2 linked regions of the Phreatobacter stygius genome follow. The protein of the gene in region 1 interacts with the protein of each later gene in a pairwise test. Links are inferred from orthologs where the notes say so. Each region holds a gene or a part of one and is shown in the gene's direction. Other genes may lie near its edges.

What was found. The genes of interacting proteins can lie anywhere in the genome.
Region 2: the proteins of secD (region 1) and pheT interact in binary tests that used the Escherichia coli proteins (3 or more experiments, as listed by UniProt). The link is inferred for Phreatobacter stygius from one-to-one orthologs.

Annotation. Positions count from the first base shown.
Region 1 is NZ_CP039690.1:7,101,479-7,109,430, reverse strand. Bases 2,576-5,523 are described here. They hold secD (protein translocase subunit SecD), read left to right. Parts: upstream 2,576-3,215; coding sequence 3,216-4,832; downstream 4,833-5,523. Other genes in these bases: secF (protein translocase subunit SecF), read left to right, coding at 4,857-5,523; yajC (preprotein translocase subunit YajC), read left to right, coding at 2,830-3,159; E8M01_RS33620 (ATP-binding protein), read right to left, coding at 2,576-2,625. Outside these bases: E8M01_RS33625 (peptidoglycan DD-metalloendopeptidase family protein), read left to right, coding at 1-1,555; more of E8M01_RS33620, read right to left, coding at 1,732-2,575; more of secF, read left to right, coding at 5,524-5,807; E8M01_RS33600 (Mth938-like domain-containing protein), read left to right, coding at 5,809-6,207; E8M01_RS33595 (phytoene/squalene synthase family protein), read left to right, coding at 6,342-7,223; E8M01_RS33590 (DUF1127 domain-containing protein), read right to left, coding at 7,345-7,509; E8M01_RS33585 (MgtC/SapB family protein), read right to left, coding at 7,640-7,952. UniProt on the Escherichia coli protein: Part of the Sec protein translocase complex. Interacts with the SecYEG preprotein conducting channel. SecDF uses the proton motive force (PMF) to complete protein translocation after the ATP-dependent function of SecA.
Region 2 is NZ_CP039690.1:1,982,801-1,988,411, reverse strand. Bases 1-3,109 are described here. They hold pheT (phenylalanine--tRNA ligase subunit beta), read left to right. Parts: upstream 1-400; coding sequence 401-2,818; downstream 2,819-3,109. Other genes in these bases: E8M01_RS09020 (isochorismatase family protein), read right to left, coding at 2,876-3,109; E8M01_RS09030 (ASCH domain-containing protein), read left to right, coding at 1-404. Also shown: more of E8M01_RS09020, read right to left, coding at 3,110-3,466; E8M01_RS09015 (LysR family transcriptional regulator), read left to right, coding at 3,556-4,455; E8M01_RS09010 (leucyl aminopeptidase family protein), read left to right, coding at 4,512-5,611.

The DNA of each region.
Region 1 (7,952 bases):
TGCTTGCAGCTCCGACATCGCGCGCTTTGACGAAAACCCCTTCCGATCGCAGCAGGTCGCCAGCGCGCCGCAGCGCCACGAGACCGTTGCCTCCGTGCCGACCACGCGGGTCGACCGCGCGCCGCTGACGCCAGCCAATGATTTCGTGGTGGCGCAGCCGCCGGCCCGTCAGGATTCGGTTGAAAGATCGCCGGTCGAAAGCTCGCCGTTCGGCGCCAATTCGGATCCGGGCCTGACCACCGGTTCGGTGGCGCAGCGCCCGGGCTTCGGTTCGTCCAATCCGCCGACGCCCGCCGTGCGCCAGATGGCCATGTCGCGGACCGGCGAGCCGCCGGCCAATTCCGGCCGCGGCGGCTGGTCGGCCGCCGGCGGCACCAGCATCCGCGCCAATTCCGGCGATACGGTCGAGACGTTGTCGCGCCGCTACGGCGTACCCGGCTCGGCGATCGCGCAGGCCAACAATCTCAGCCCAGGCCAGTCGCTCAGTGCCGGCCAGGCCGTGGTCATTCCGACCTATTCCATGGGGCTCAACGCCCAGACCGCCGGTACCGCGCCGGCCCGTCCGGCCGAGCCGATGCGGACCCAGGTCGAAGCGCCGCGGCAGGCCACGGCTCCGCGTCCGGCACCGCGCCAGATCGCCACGGTTCAGCCGACCCGCACCGATGCGGCGACCGCACCGGTGCCGCCGGCCCGGATGAACTGGCAGGCCGGCGCGCAGGCCAATAACCGTCCGGCCGCGGCGCCGGCCCCGGCCCGGCCGCAGGCCGCCCGTCCGGCGTCGCATACCGTGGTCATGGGCGAGAGCCTGACCTCGATCGCCACGAAATACGGCGTGACGCGCCAGCAGCTCGCCAGCGCCAACAGCGTGCCGCTCGATCGCCCGGTCCGGATCGGCCAGACGCTCCGGCTGCCGGGCGCGCCGGCCGCCACCGCCCAGCGCGACCATGCGCAACGGGCGGTTGCCCAGGCGCGCAATACGCCGGCCGGCCAGCGTGCCGACCAGCAATTCACCGGCTCGATCGCACCGACCGCGCCAACCGCCCGCCAGGCTCCGGCCGAACGGCCGACGGCGCCGGTTCAAGCTCAGGCACCGGCTCCCGCCGCGCCTGCGCCGGCTCCGGCCGCCGAGGCTCCCGCCACGCCGCCGGCGCGGACCGAACAGGCCGCGGCGCCGGCGGCATCGGCCGATCCGCAATTCCGCTGGCCGGTGCGCGGCCGGGTGATCTCGAACTTCCGGCCCGGCTCCTCTGACGGCATCAAGCTGTCGGTGCCGGAGGGAACGCCGATCAAGGCCGCGGAAGACGGTGTGGTGGCTTATGCCGGCAGCGAATTGCGCGGTTACGGCAATCTGGTGCTGGTGCGTCACTCGAACGGTTTCGTCACGGCCTATGCGCATAACAGCGACATCAAGGTGCGCCGCGGCGAACAGGTGCGCAGGGGGCAGACCATCGCCTCGGCGGGCCAGACCGGCAATGTCAACTCGCCGCAACTCCACTTCGAGATCCGCCGCGGGGCGACCCCGGTCGATCCGATGACCTTCCTCGGCGCGAACTAAGCTCTTCAACCTTTCCGACGCGTCCGGTTGCAAGCGGGCAGGGTATCCCTCGCTTGCCGGCCGGCGCGCCGACACGGGTAGTCGATCAGCCCTTCTCCTGCGACCTCCAAAGGGGGCTGGTCATTTTCGGGGCGGCACGGCAGTGCCGCCCCACTTTCTTTCAATGCTGAGGGTTCTCAGCTCTCCAGCCGCACTTCGAGCCGGCCGGCGAGGTCCTGGATATATTGCCAGGCGACTCGGCCGGAGCGCGAGCCGCGGGTGGTCGACCATTCCAGCGCCTCGGCGCGGGTGAGGTTCTCGTCCTGGCTCAGGCCGAAATGGGCGGCGTAACCGAACACCATGGCCAGATATTCGTCCTGGCTGCATTTGTGGAAGCCGAGCCACAGGCCGAAGCGGTCCGACAGCGACACCTTTTCCTCGACCGCCTCGCTCGGATTGATCGCGGTCGAGCGCTCGTTCTCCATCATGTCGCGCGGCAGGAGGTGGCGCCGGTTCGAGGTGGCGTAGAAGATGACATTGTCGGGCCGGCCTTCGATGCCACCCTCGAGCACCGCCTTCAGCGACTTGTAGGAGGTGTCGTTGTTGTCGAAGGACAGATCGTCGCAGAAGACGATGAAACGATAGGGCGAAGCGCGCACCAGGGTCATCAGGCCGGGCAGCGTCTCGATGTCCTCGCGGTGGATCTCGACGAGCTTCAGGATCGCCTCGCCGCCGGATTGGACCAGGCCGCCATTGACGGTCGCATGCGCCGCCTTGACCAACGACGACTTGCCCATGCCGCGCGCGCCCCAGAGCAGGGCATTGTTGGCGGGCAGGCCGGCGGCGAAGCGGCGGGTGTTCTCGATCAGGGTGTCGCGCGACCGGTCGATGCCCTGCAGCAGCACCATTTCGACCCGGTTGACGCGCTGGACCGGCTCGAGCCGCGGCCCGACCGGGTTCCAGACGAAAGCCTGGGCCGCGGCGAGGTCCGGTACCACCGGCACCGGCGGAGCGAGGCGCTCGAGCGCGGCGGCGATGCGCGCCAGCGTGTCGGTTGCGAGTTGGGTGGCGCGGGCGAGGTCGTCGGACACGGGAAAACTCCAGGATCAGTCGCCTGTCACTTGCACCAGCTAAGGCCTTCGATCAATTGCGGGACTGGAAAGATCGCCCCGCGCGACCCACATGGCTCGATGAGGCGCCCGCTGCCGTTGCAATCGACAGTTTGGTGGCTATAGTCCGCGCGAATTTCCATCCCTGTTGCGATGATGCGGCGGGATCTCCACAAAGGACCGTCCATGTTCATCACCCCGGCCTTCGCCCAGACCGGATCGGGTTCCATCAGCGAAATCCTCCCGTCGCTGCTGCCCTTCGTCTTGATCTTCGTCATCATGTATTTCCTGATCCTGCGGCCGCAGCAGAAGCGGGTAAAGGCCCAGCAGGAAATGCTCGGCAACCTGCGCCGCGGCGACCAGGTGACGCTTTCGGGCGGCGTGATCGGACGGATCACCAAGGTGGTCGACGACGCCACCCTGGAGATCGAAATCGCCGACAACGTGCGGATCCGCGCGGCGAGGCAATTCGTCGCGGAGGTGCGCTCCAAGGGCGAACCGGCGGAAGAGAAATAAGATTGCCTCCGGCGCGCCGCCCAGGCACGCCCGTTTTCGCCTAGGAACGACCTCCGATGCTCAACATCGTGCGCTGGAAAGCCACCCTCATCCTGGTGACGGCCTTCGTCACCATGCTGCTGGCTGCGCCCAATATCATGCCGCAGTCATGGGTCGACCGGCTGCCCAGCGCGTTGCGCACGCATATGACGCTGGGCCTCGACCTGCAGGGCGGCGTGCATCTGATGGTGCAGGTCGATGCCGACGCGGTGCGCCGCGAGCGACTGGAGAGCCTGCGCGAGGACATTCGCCGGATCCTGCGCGACGCGCGTGTGCAGATCCTGAGCGCGACGTTCCAGGGCAACAGCGTGGTGGTGCGGCTGCGCGAAGGCCAGAACGCCGAGCTGGCCAATACCGAGTTGCGCAAGATCCCGCAGCCGCTGGGCGGGGTGTTCTCGACCTCCGGCCAGTTTGATTTCGAGGTCACCCGCCAGGGCGACATCTTCACCGTGACGGCAACCGATCCCGGCCTGCGCGAGCGCATTTCGCGGGCGGTGACCCAGTCGATCGAGGTGATCCGGCGACGGATCGATCAGCTCGGCACGACCGAACCGGTGATCCAGCGCCAGGGCATCGACCGCATCCTGGTGCAGGTGCCGGGCGAAAAGGATCCGGAGCGGGTCAAGGGCATCATCGGCACCACCGCCAAGCTCGAATTCCGCCTGGTCGACCAGTCGATGCGGGTCGAGGAGGCGCTTGCCGGCCGGGCGCCAGCCGATTCCGTCGTCATGTATGAAGAGGTCAAGGAAGGCGGCCGGGTCGTCCAGCAGATCCCCTATCTGGTGCAGCGGCGGGTGATCGTCTCCGGCGACGAACTGGTCGACGCCCAGGCGGCGTTCAGCGCCCAGTCGGCCGAGTGGATCGTCAATTTCCGCTTCAATTCCAGCGGCGGCCGCAAATTCGCGCAGGTCACCCAGGAGAACGTCAACCGGCCTTTCGCCATCATCCTCGACGGCAAGGTGGTCTCGGCGCCGGTCATCCGCGAGCCGATCCTTGGCGGTTCCGGCCAGATTTCCGGCCGGTTCACCGCCGAGAGCTCGGCCAATCTGGCGCTGCTCCTGCGCGCCGGCGCCCTGCCGGCACCGCTGACGGTGGTCGAGGAGCGCACCGTCGGCGCCTCGCTCGGCGCCGATTCGGTCGCGGCGGGCACGCGGGCGGCCATTATCGGCTCGATCTTCGTGATCATCTTCATGTTCGCGACCTATGGCCTGTTCGGCCTGTTCGCCAATATCGCCGTGATGGTCAACGTCACCATGATGTTCGGCCTGTTGAGCCTGGTCGGGGCGACCCTGACCTTGCCCGGCATTGCCGGCGTCGTGCTCACCGTCGGCATGGCGGTCGACAGCAACGTGCTGATCTTCGAGCGCATCCGTGAAGAGGCGCGCATGGGCCGCTCGGTGATCGCCGCCATCGATACCGGCTTCACCAAGGCCATGGGCACCATCATGGACGCCAACGTCACCCAGTTCCTGGCGGCGGCCATCCTGTTCTATCTCGGCACCGGTCCGGTGAAGGGCTTTGCCCTGACGCTGGGCCTGGGCATCATCACCACCATGTTCACCGCCATCACCTTCACGCGGTTCATCGTCGTCCTCTGGCTGCGCTGGTTCAAACCCGCGCGCATCCCGATGTGATCGCGCGAAAGGGAGATCTTTACCGTGCGCCTGCTGCGACTTGTTCCGGACGACACCAAATTCGGCTTCCTGCGAATCCGGCCGATCGCCTTCGCCATCTCGATGGTCGTGACGCTGGCGACCATTGCCGGCTTCCTGCTGCTCGGCCTGCATGTCGGCATCGACTTCAAGGGCGGCACGCTGGTCGAACTGCAGGCGAAGCAAGGTGCGGCCAATATGCAGCAGCTGCGCGCCCGGCTCGGCACGGTCAATGTCGGCGAGGTCCAGCTGCAGGAATTCGGCGGTCCGTCGCTGGTTCTGGTGCGTTATGGCGAGCAGCCCGGCGGTGACCCCGGCCAGCAGGCGGCACTCAAGCGCGTCCGCGAAGTGGTCGATGCCGATTACGAGGTCCGCCGCACCGAGGTGGTCGGGCCCACCGTCTCGTCCGAACTGGTGCAGATGTCGGTGGTCGGCCTGATCCTGTCGATCCTGGCGGTGCTGATCTATCTGTGGTTCCGCTTCGAGTGGCAGTTCGCGCTCGGCGCCATGGTCGCCACCATTCACGACATCACCGTCATCGTCTTTTTCTACGTGGTCACCCAGTCGGATTTCGACATCACGTCGATCGCGTCGCTTCTGACCATTGTCGGCTATTCGCTGAACAACACCGTGGTGATCTACGACCGCATCCGGGAAATGCTGCGCAAGCACAAGAAGATGCCGATCGACGAATTGCTCGACGAGGCGATCAACTCGACGCTGGCGCGCACCACGATCACCCATATGACGACGTTCCTGGCGCTGCTCGGCCTGTTCTTCTTCGGCGGCGAAGTGATCCGCGGCTTCACCGCGTCCATGCTGGTCGGCGTGCTGATCTGCACCTATTCGTCGCTGCTGATCGCGCCGTCGATCCTGATCTATTTCGGCCTGAAGACCGGCGGTTTCGGCGCGGCCGCGCCGGCCCCCGCCGCGGCATCGACAAAGGTCAAAGCCTGACGTGCCGCGCGGCGAACCGCTCCGCCAGCTGCATGACGGGTTCGTGCCGGGCCGGTTCGTCATCGACGCCTATGGCCGCGGGGGCTTTCGCTTCGCCGAGATGAGCCATCGCGGCTCGATCCTGGCGCTGCCCTCGGGCATTCACGCCTGGGCGGTGAAGAGCCACCTCGATTTCACCGCCGAGGCCTTCGCCAAGGTGGTCGCCGAGCGCCAGGCGATCGACGTGCTGCTGATCGGGGCAGGCGACGCGCCTTATCCGCCCGCCGACGAAATCCGCTGGACCTTGCGCGACGCCGGCATCGGCCTCGACGTAATGACCACCGGGGCCGCGGCGCGAACCTACAACATCATGCTCGCCGAGGGCCGGCGCGTCGCGGCAGCCCTCGTCGCGGTGGACTGACAGCGGCCGATCCGGGGCGTCGATCCTTGCCAATGCGATTCGGGAAAAGCCGCTATCCTGTTGTTGTGCCGCGTGTTCGTCTCGGGCAGGCGATGTCGCGGCAGCTGACCATGCTCTCTTAAGCGAAGGCCATCATGGCTGCGGACGGGGCGGCGAACGCCTTTCAGGCTTGCGAAGATCTGGTGCGGACGGCGGACAAGGACCGCTGGCTGGCGAGCCTGTTCGTGCCGGCGCCGCTGCGCGCCGACCTGATGGCGCTCTATGCCTTCAACATCGAGGTCGCCGGGGTGCGCGAGCGGGTGTCCGCGCCCTTGCCGGGCGAGGTCCGGCTGCAATGGTGGCGCGACGTGTTTGATGGCGAGGCGAGGGGTGATGTCTCGGGCCATCCGGTGGCCGCGGCGCTCGCGCAGGTGATCGCCCGCCGGCATCTGCCGGCAAAGCCGCTGATCGACCTGATCGATGCGCGGGTGTTCGATCTCTATGACGATGCCATGCCGTCGGTGGCTGATCTCGAAGGCTATTGCGGCGAGACCTCGTCGGCCTTGATGCAGCTTGCGGCGCTGGTCCTGGCCGACGGCCGCGACCCCGGAACCGCCGACATTGCAGGCCATGCCGGTGTCGCCTATGCGCTGACCGGACTGATCAGGGCCTTTCCGCTGCACGCGGCACGCGGCCAGATCTTCGTGCCGGCCGACATCCTCGCGCGCAACGGGGCGCAACGCGACGACATTCTGAGCGGCAGAAGTTCGGACGGGATCAGCCGGGCGCTGGAAGACCTGCGCGAACTCGCGCGGCGCCATGTGGCGGCGGCCGAAGCTTTGCAGGGCCAGGTCGCGGTCGAGGTGGCCGCGGCGTTCCTGCCGATGGCGCTCTGCCGCCTCTACCTCGATCGGATGGATCAGTTCATCAAGGCGCCGTTCGCCAATCAGGTCGAAGCGCCGCAATGGCGCCGCCAGTGGCTGCTGTGGCGTGCTGCCCGGCGAGCCCGGTTTGGTCCGAGGCTCGCCGATCTCTAGGGTCCGGCCTCAATAGGGCCGGGGCTCACGGCGAGGCCAAAATGGACGGGGGATGTCGACCCAGCCCTATTGAGTCCGGACCCCTGGGGCAAAAACCGCCTGAGCGGTCTGACAGCTCTGGTTAGTGCGACCGGGACGCCTTGCGGGCGAGGAATTCGATCTCGCCGCGCTGGAAGCCCATGTCGGCCAGCGAGCGGTCGTCGAGCTGGGTCAGCTCGGCCTTGGTGCGCTGGTAAGTCAGCCAGGCCTTGAAACGGGTCACGAGAGCGTTGAACAGGTAAAGCATCGGGATATCTCCAAGCGGATCACTCGAACGCCCCTCCCATGACGTTCGCTGCACCAGAGATAGTTGCGATTTCGCAGTTGCGAAGAGAAAATGTTGCACCGCAGCTATGCGCGAATGCAGGCGCCTGGGCTCAGGTGAGCGCGGACCCGGCAATGAGGCCTAGAAAGCCGGCAAACAGGGCCGCCGCCGATGCGGCAGCGAAACGCCAGCCGAAGCCCCAGGTGCCGAGTGCCAGGCCATAACCGGCCTTGGCGACCGTGTTGGACAGGACGGCGGCGAGAATCGCCTGCGCCGCGGTATCGGCCGGCAGGCCTGCCGTCGCCATGCCGGCGACGGTGAGGGTGGCGGCGTCGACATCGGCGAAACCGGCGAGCGCCGAGACGACGATGGTGCCGGTGCTGCCGAACCAGGTGGCGGCGGCGCGCGCCAGAAAGCCGATGGCG
Region 2 (5,611 bases), 5.1 Mb from region 1 along the record:
ACAGCTATCGCGATGCGCCACGATGGTCGTTCGGCGACAGTCCGGCGCTCGCCGACGCATTGCTCGCTTTGGTGCTTGCCGGCACGAAACGGGCGACCTGCGAATCGCTTGCCGCCTGCGAAGCCAACATCATGCCACGCGCCGGCGAGATCAGCGTGATCCTCGACGGCGCGGGTAAGCCCGCCTGCGCCATCGAGACGACCGGTGTCGCGGTGATGCGATTTACCGAGGTCGACCAGGCCTTCGCCTTCGAGGAGGGCGAGGACGACCGGACGTTGGCCTCCTGGCGCCAGGCCCATCGCGGCTATTTCGAGCGCCAGGGCTCCTATCGCGAAGACATGCAAGTCGTCTGTGAGCGCTTCAAGCTGCTCGACGTATTCGAAAGACCGGAATCCCGTCGATGAAATTCACCCTCTCCTGGCTCAAGGACCACCTCGACACCGAAGCGCCGCTCGCGGAGATCGCGGAGACGCTGACCCGTATCGGTCTCGAGGTCGAAAACCTCGAAGATCCCGGCGCGAAGCTCAAGGACTTCACCATCGCCTATGTGGTCTCGGCCGAGCAGCATCCGAATGCCGACCGCCTGCGGGTCTGCATGGTCGATACCGGTTCGGGCGATCCGGTCCAGGTGGTCTGCGGCGCGCCGAACGCGCACACCGGCATGAAGTCGGTGTTCTCCCCACCCGGCACCTATATTCCGGGCAAGAAGATCACGCTCGGCGTCGGCACCATCAGGGGCGTCGAGAGCCGCGGCATGCTGTGCTCGGCGGCGGAGCTGGAAATCTCGGAGGATCACGACGGCATTATCGACCTGCCGGCCGATGCGCCGGTCGGCCAGCGTTATGCCGACTATGCCGGGCTTTCCGATCCGGTCATCGAAATCAACCTGACGCCGAACCGGCCGGACTGCACCTCGATCCACGGCATCGCCCGGGATCTCGCCGCGGCGGGTCTCGGCAAGCTGAAGAGCGAGCGCTTCGAGACGGTCAAGGGCACTTTCCCTTGCCCGCAGAAGGTCGAACTCCGGTTCGCCCCGGGCGAGGAGAAATATTGCCCGGCCTTCGCGCTGCGGCTGGTGCGCGGGGTGAAGAACGCCGCTTCGCCGGAATGGATGCAGCGGCGGCTGGCGGCCATTGGTCTGCGCCCGATCAACGCGCTGGTCGACATCACCAATTACATCACCTTCGACCGTGGCCGGCCGCTGCACGTGTTCGACGCCCGGAAGGTCAAGGGCACGCTGGTGGTGCGCCGCTCGAGGTCGGGCGAGACCGTGCTGGCGCTGGATGGCCGCATCTACGGCTTCACCGGCCATGAAACGGTCATCGCCGACGACAATGGCATGGAATCGATCGCCGGCGTCATGGGCGGCGAACATTCCGGCTGCGACGAGACGACCACCGACGTGCTGATCGAATCGGCGCTGTGGGACCCGATCGACATCGCCCGTACCGGCCGCAATCTCGGCATCATCACCGATGCCCGCTATCGTTTCGAGCGCGGTGTCGACCCGAACTACACGGTGGAGGGCGCCGATCTCGCGACCAAGATGGTCATCGAATTCTGCGGCGGCGAGGCCTCTGAGCTGACGCTCGCCGGCCAGATCCCGGATTCCGACCTGATCATCAATTTCCCCTTCGCCGAGACGAAGCGGCTGACCGGTCTCGATGTGTCCGAGCGGGAATCGAAGCGCATCCTGGAGAGCCTCGGCTTCATGGTGTCCGGCAACGCGCCGGTGGTGAAGGTCGTGCCGCCGTCCTGGCGGCCTGATGTCCATGGCAAGGCCGATCTGACCGAAGAGATCATGCGCATTGCCGGTGTCGACCGGGTGCTGGCGGTGCCGCTCGATCGCGGCGGCACCGTGCCGAAACCGGTGCTCACCCCGATCCAGAAGCGCACGCGCGCCGCCAAGCGCACGCTCGCCAGCCGCGGCCTGATCGAATCGGTGACCTGGAGCTTCATCTCCAAGGCCCAGGCCGAGCTGTTCGGCGGCGGCCAGCCGGAACTGGCGCTGGCCAATCCGATCGCCGCCGATCTTTCCGACATGCGACCGTCATTGCTGTCCGGCCTGGTCGCGGCGGCCCAGCGCAATGCCGATCGCGGTTATGGCGATGTCGCCCTGTTCGAGGTTGGCCAGGTGTTCCGCGGCGACCGCCCGGAGGACCAACTGGTCGCGGCTGCCGGGGTCAGGCGCGGCCTGGCAAAGCCCGAAGGCACCGGCCGGCACTGGCAGGGCTCCGGTCCGGTCGACCTGTTCGACGCCAAGGCCGACGCACTGGCCGTGCTTTCCGCGAGCGGCCTGTCGATCGCCGCGGTCCAGGTGGTGCAAGGTGCGCCCGGCTGGTTCCACCCGGGGCGCTCCGGCACCCTGCAAATGGGGCCGCAGAACGTCTTCGGCTGGTTCGGCGAGCTCCATCCGAAGGTGCTGGAGGCGCTCGACGCCAAGGGGCCGATCGTCGCCTTCGAACTGATCCTGGACAAGGTTCCGGCGCCCAAGGCGCGTCCGACCCGGGCCAAGCCGCAGCTCGCGCTTTCGGCCTTCCAGCCGGTCGAGCGCGACTTCGCCTTCGTGGTCGACCGCGAGGTCAAGGCCGGCGACATCGTCAAGGCGGCGCAAGGCGCCGACCGGCAGCTGGTCACCAATGTCGCGGTGTTCGACGTCTATGAGGGCAAGGGCATCGATCCGGACAAGAAGTCGGTGGCGCTGGCGGTCACGCTGCAGCCGCGCGAGAAGACCCTGACCGAAGCCGAGATCGAGGCGGTGAGTGCCCGGATCGTCGCCGATGTGACCAAGAAGACCGGCGGCAGCCTGCGCGGCTGAGGCCAGGCGGCGCGAAGCGGCATGCGCTTCGCGCCGGCATCGTGGCAGGCCGCCGCTCTAGCCGAAGGCCGAGACCGGGAAGACCCCGGCGAAACGATCGGCAAGGGCTGCCAGTTCGGCCTCGTGCAGCGTCCTGGCGCTGACCACGCCGGTTTCCGAACCGGGCAGGTCGCGGGTGGCGCAGGCATCACCGGCGACCGTCGTGGCATAACCGAGGTCGAGCGCCGCCCTGACCGTCGATGACACGCACATATGCGTCATGAAGCCAATGACGATCAGCGGCGCATCCGGCGCGCCGATCTTGGCCGCAAGCTCGGTTCCCGAGAACGAATTCGGCCTCGGCTTTTCGATCACCAGTTCGCTGTCGCGGGGTGCGAGTGCGTCGATGATGGCGCCGCGCCTGTCGTCGCGGTCGAACAGCCCGCCCTTGCCGCCCTTGTGGGCGACATGAATGATCCGGCTGCCGGCGGCGCGCGCCCTGGCCAAGAGGTCGGCGGCGCGGTCGACGGCGGCGCGTGCCTCGGGCAGGGCGATCGGCCCCTCCAGATATTCGTTCTGATAGTCGACCAGGACCAGCGTCGCGCCGGCGAGCTTCGGCGGCTGCGGCGTGCGGCCGGCCAGGGTGAAAAGGGTGGCGGGGGTGGACATGATGCGATCTCCTCTGCGCGGCCATTCAAGAACCTGCGACAGCGCAGGTAAATCTGTATTTCTGGCTGTCGATGCTGCATGAATGCAGGATGACCTGGGACGATCTCGAACTGTTGCGGCGCATCGTCGATGCGGGAACCCTGACCCAGGCCGGCAAGGTTCTGGGGGTTGACCAGACCACGGCCGCGCGGCGCCTGGCGCGGGTCGAGCGACAGCTTGGCGTGACCCTGTTCGACCGGATCGACGGGCGGCTTGTCGCCACCCCGGCGCTTGCCGCAGCCATCGACCATCTCACCGTCATGGCCGATGCCGCACGCCAGTCCGAGGCCGCGCTCAGGCACACCAAGGCAGAGCTCGACGGTCGCGTCCGGGTGTCGAGCATCGGCTTCGTGCTGACCGGCGTGCTGGCGCCGGCGCTCGGCGCTTTCCATGCGGCGCACCCGCGGATCACGCTGGATTTCGTCGCCGAGACGCGCAATGCCAGCTTCGAACGTCGCGAAGCCGATATCTCGCTCCGGCTCGCCCGGCCGGTCGGCGACCAGGCGATCGCCAAGCGCCTCGGCGCTGTCAGGTTCCGTCTCTATCGCGCCGGCGCCGGCGCGACGGCGGGTCGACCGGTCGTGCGCTATGACGACGATCTGGCCCATGTCGCGGAAATGCAGGCGCTCGATCGCCTGCGGCCGCGGGCGCTGGTGGCACTCCGTTCGGGACGGCTGGACGTGCTGGCGGAAGCCGCCGTCGCGCTCGGCGCCGAACTGATGCTGCCCGAGCTTGTCGGCGATGGCGATGCGCGTTTCCTGCGCGCCAGTGATGAGGAGGCGACCGCCGAGCGGGAATTGTTCCTGCTCGTTCATCCGGACCGGCGCCGGACGGTGAGCGTCGCGGCCGTGGTCCAGTGGATCGAGGCGACGTTCCGGGAACGCTTCGCTCGGCCGAATGGTGGCGCGCCACCTGGAAGGGGGGTGACGTCCCCGGCCTGCCGGTCCTAGCCCGCGTTTCTCACACGCGCTAGCGTGGGGGCTTCGCTCGACAGCCAAGGTTTGCCATGCATCCGCTCCTGAAGCCCGCCGGCACCACCGGTGCCATTCCGATCAGCTTCGTCACCCCGGTCTCGCTCGACGCGGCCGGCGCCGGCTTGTCGCCGGCGCAGAGGGCCTATCTGGCGGCCACCGGCTTCGAGCCGAAGCCGGGCAAGGTGGCCGTCTTGCCGGATGCCGACGGTGCGGTCGCTGCCGTGCTGTTCGGTGTCGAGGCCGAGGATGCACGGCATCGGGATCTGATGCTCGCCGGCAAGCTGCCGGGCCAGTTGCCGGCGGGGCTCTACCGTTTCGCCGATGGGCCGGATGATCCGGAGCGGGCGGCCTTCGCCTTCGTCACCGCGCAATACCGCTTCGGCCGCTACAAGACCGCGACGGCAAAGGACGTCCTGCTGGTCGTGCCCGAGGGCGTCGACGCCGAAGCGCTGACCCAGGCGATCGAGGCGACCAGCCTGGCGCGCGACCTCGTCAATACGCCGGCAAATGACCTGGGGCCCGCCGAACTCGAGGCCGCGATCCGCGAGCTCGCCGGCCGGCACGGCGCCGATGTCTATTCGATCATCGGCCCGGATCTGCTCGAAGCCGACCTGCCGATGATCCATGCGGTCGGCATGGCTTCGGCGCGCAGCCCGAGGCTGGTCGATCTCACCTGGGGCGATCCGGATCATCCGAAGGTGACCCTGATCGGCAAGGGCGTCTGCTTCGACACCGGCGGCCTCGATATCAAGTCCGATACGGGCATGCTGCTGATGAAGAAGGACATGGGTGGCGCCGCCGCGGCCATCGGCCTTGCCCATATGATCATGGCGGCGAGACTTCCGGTTCGGCTGAGGCTGCTGGTGCCGGCGGTGGAAAACTCCATTTCCGGCCAGGCGTTCCGGCCGGGCGACGTGTTCCCGACGCGCAAAGGCCTTTCCGTCGAGATCGGCAATACCGACGCGGAAGGGCGGCTGGTGCTGTGCGACGCGCTGGCGCTGGCCGACGAGGACGAGCCGGCGCTGATGGCCGATTTCGCGACGCTCACCGGGGCCGCACGGGTGGCGCTCGGTCCCGATCTGCCGCCGATCTACAGCCATGACGATGCGCTTGCCGCCGACCTGGTCGCCGC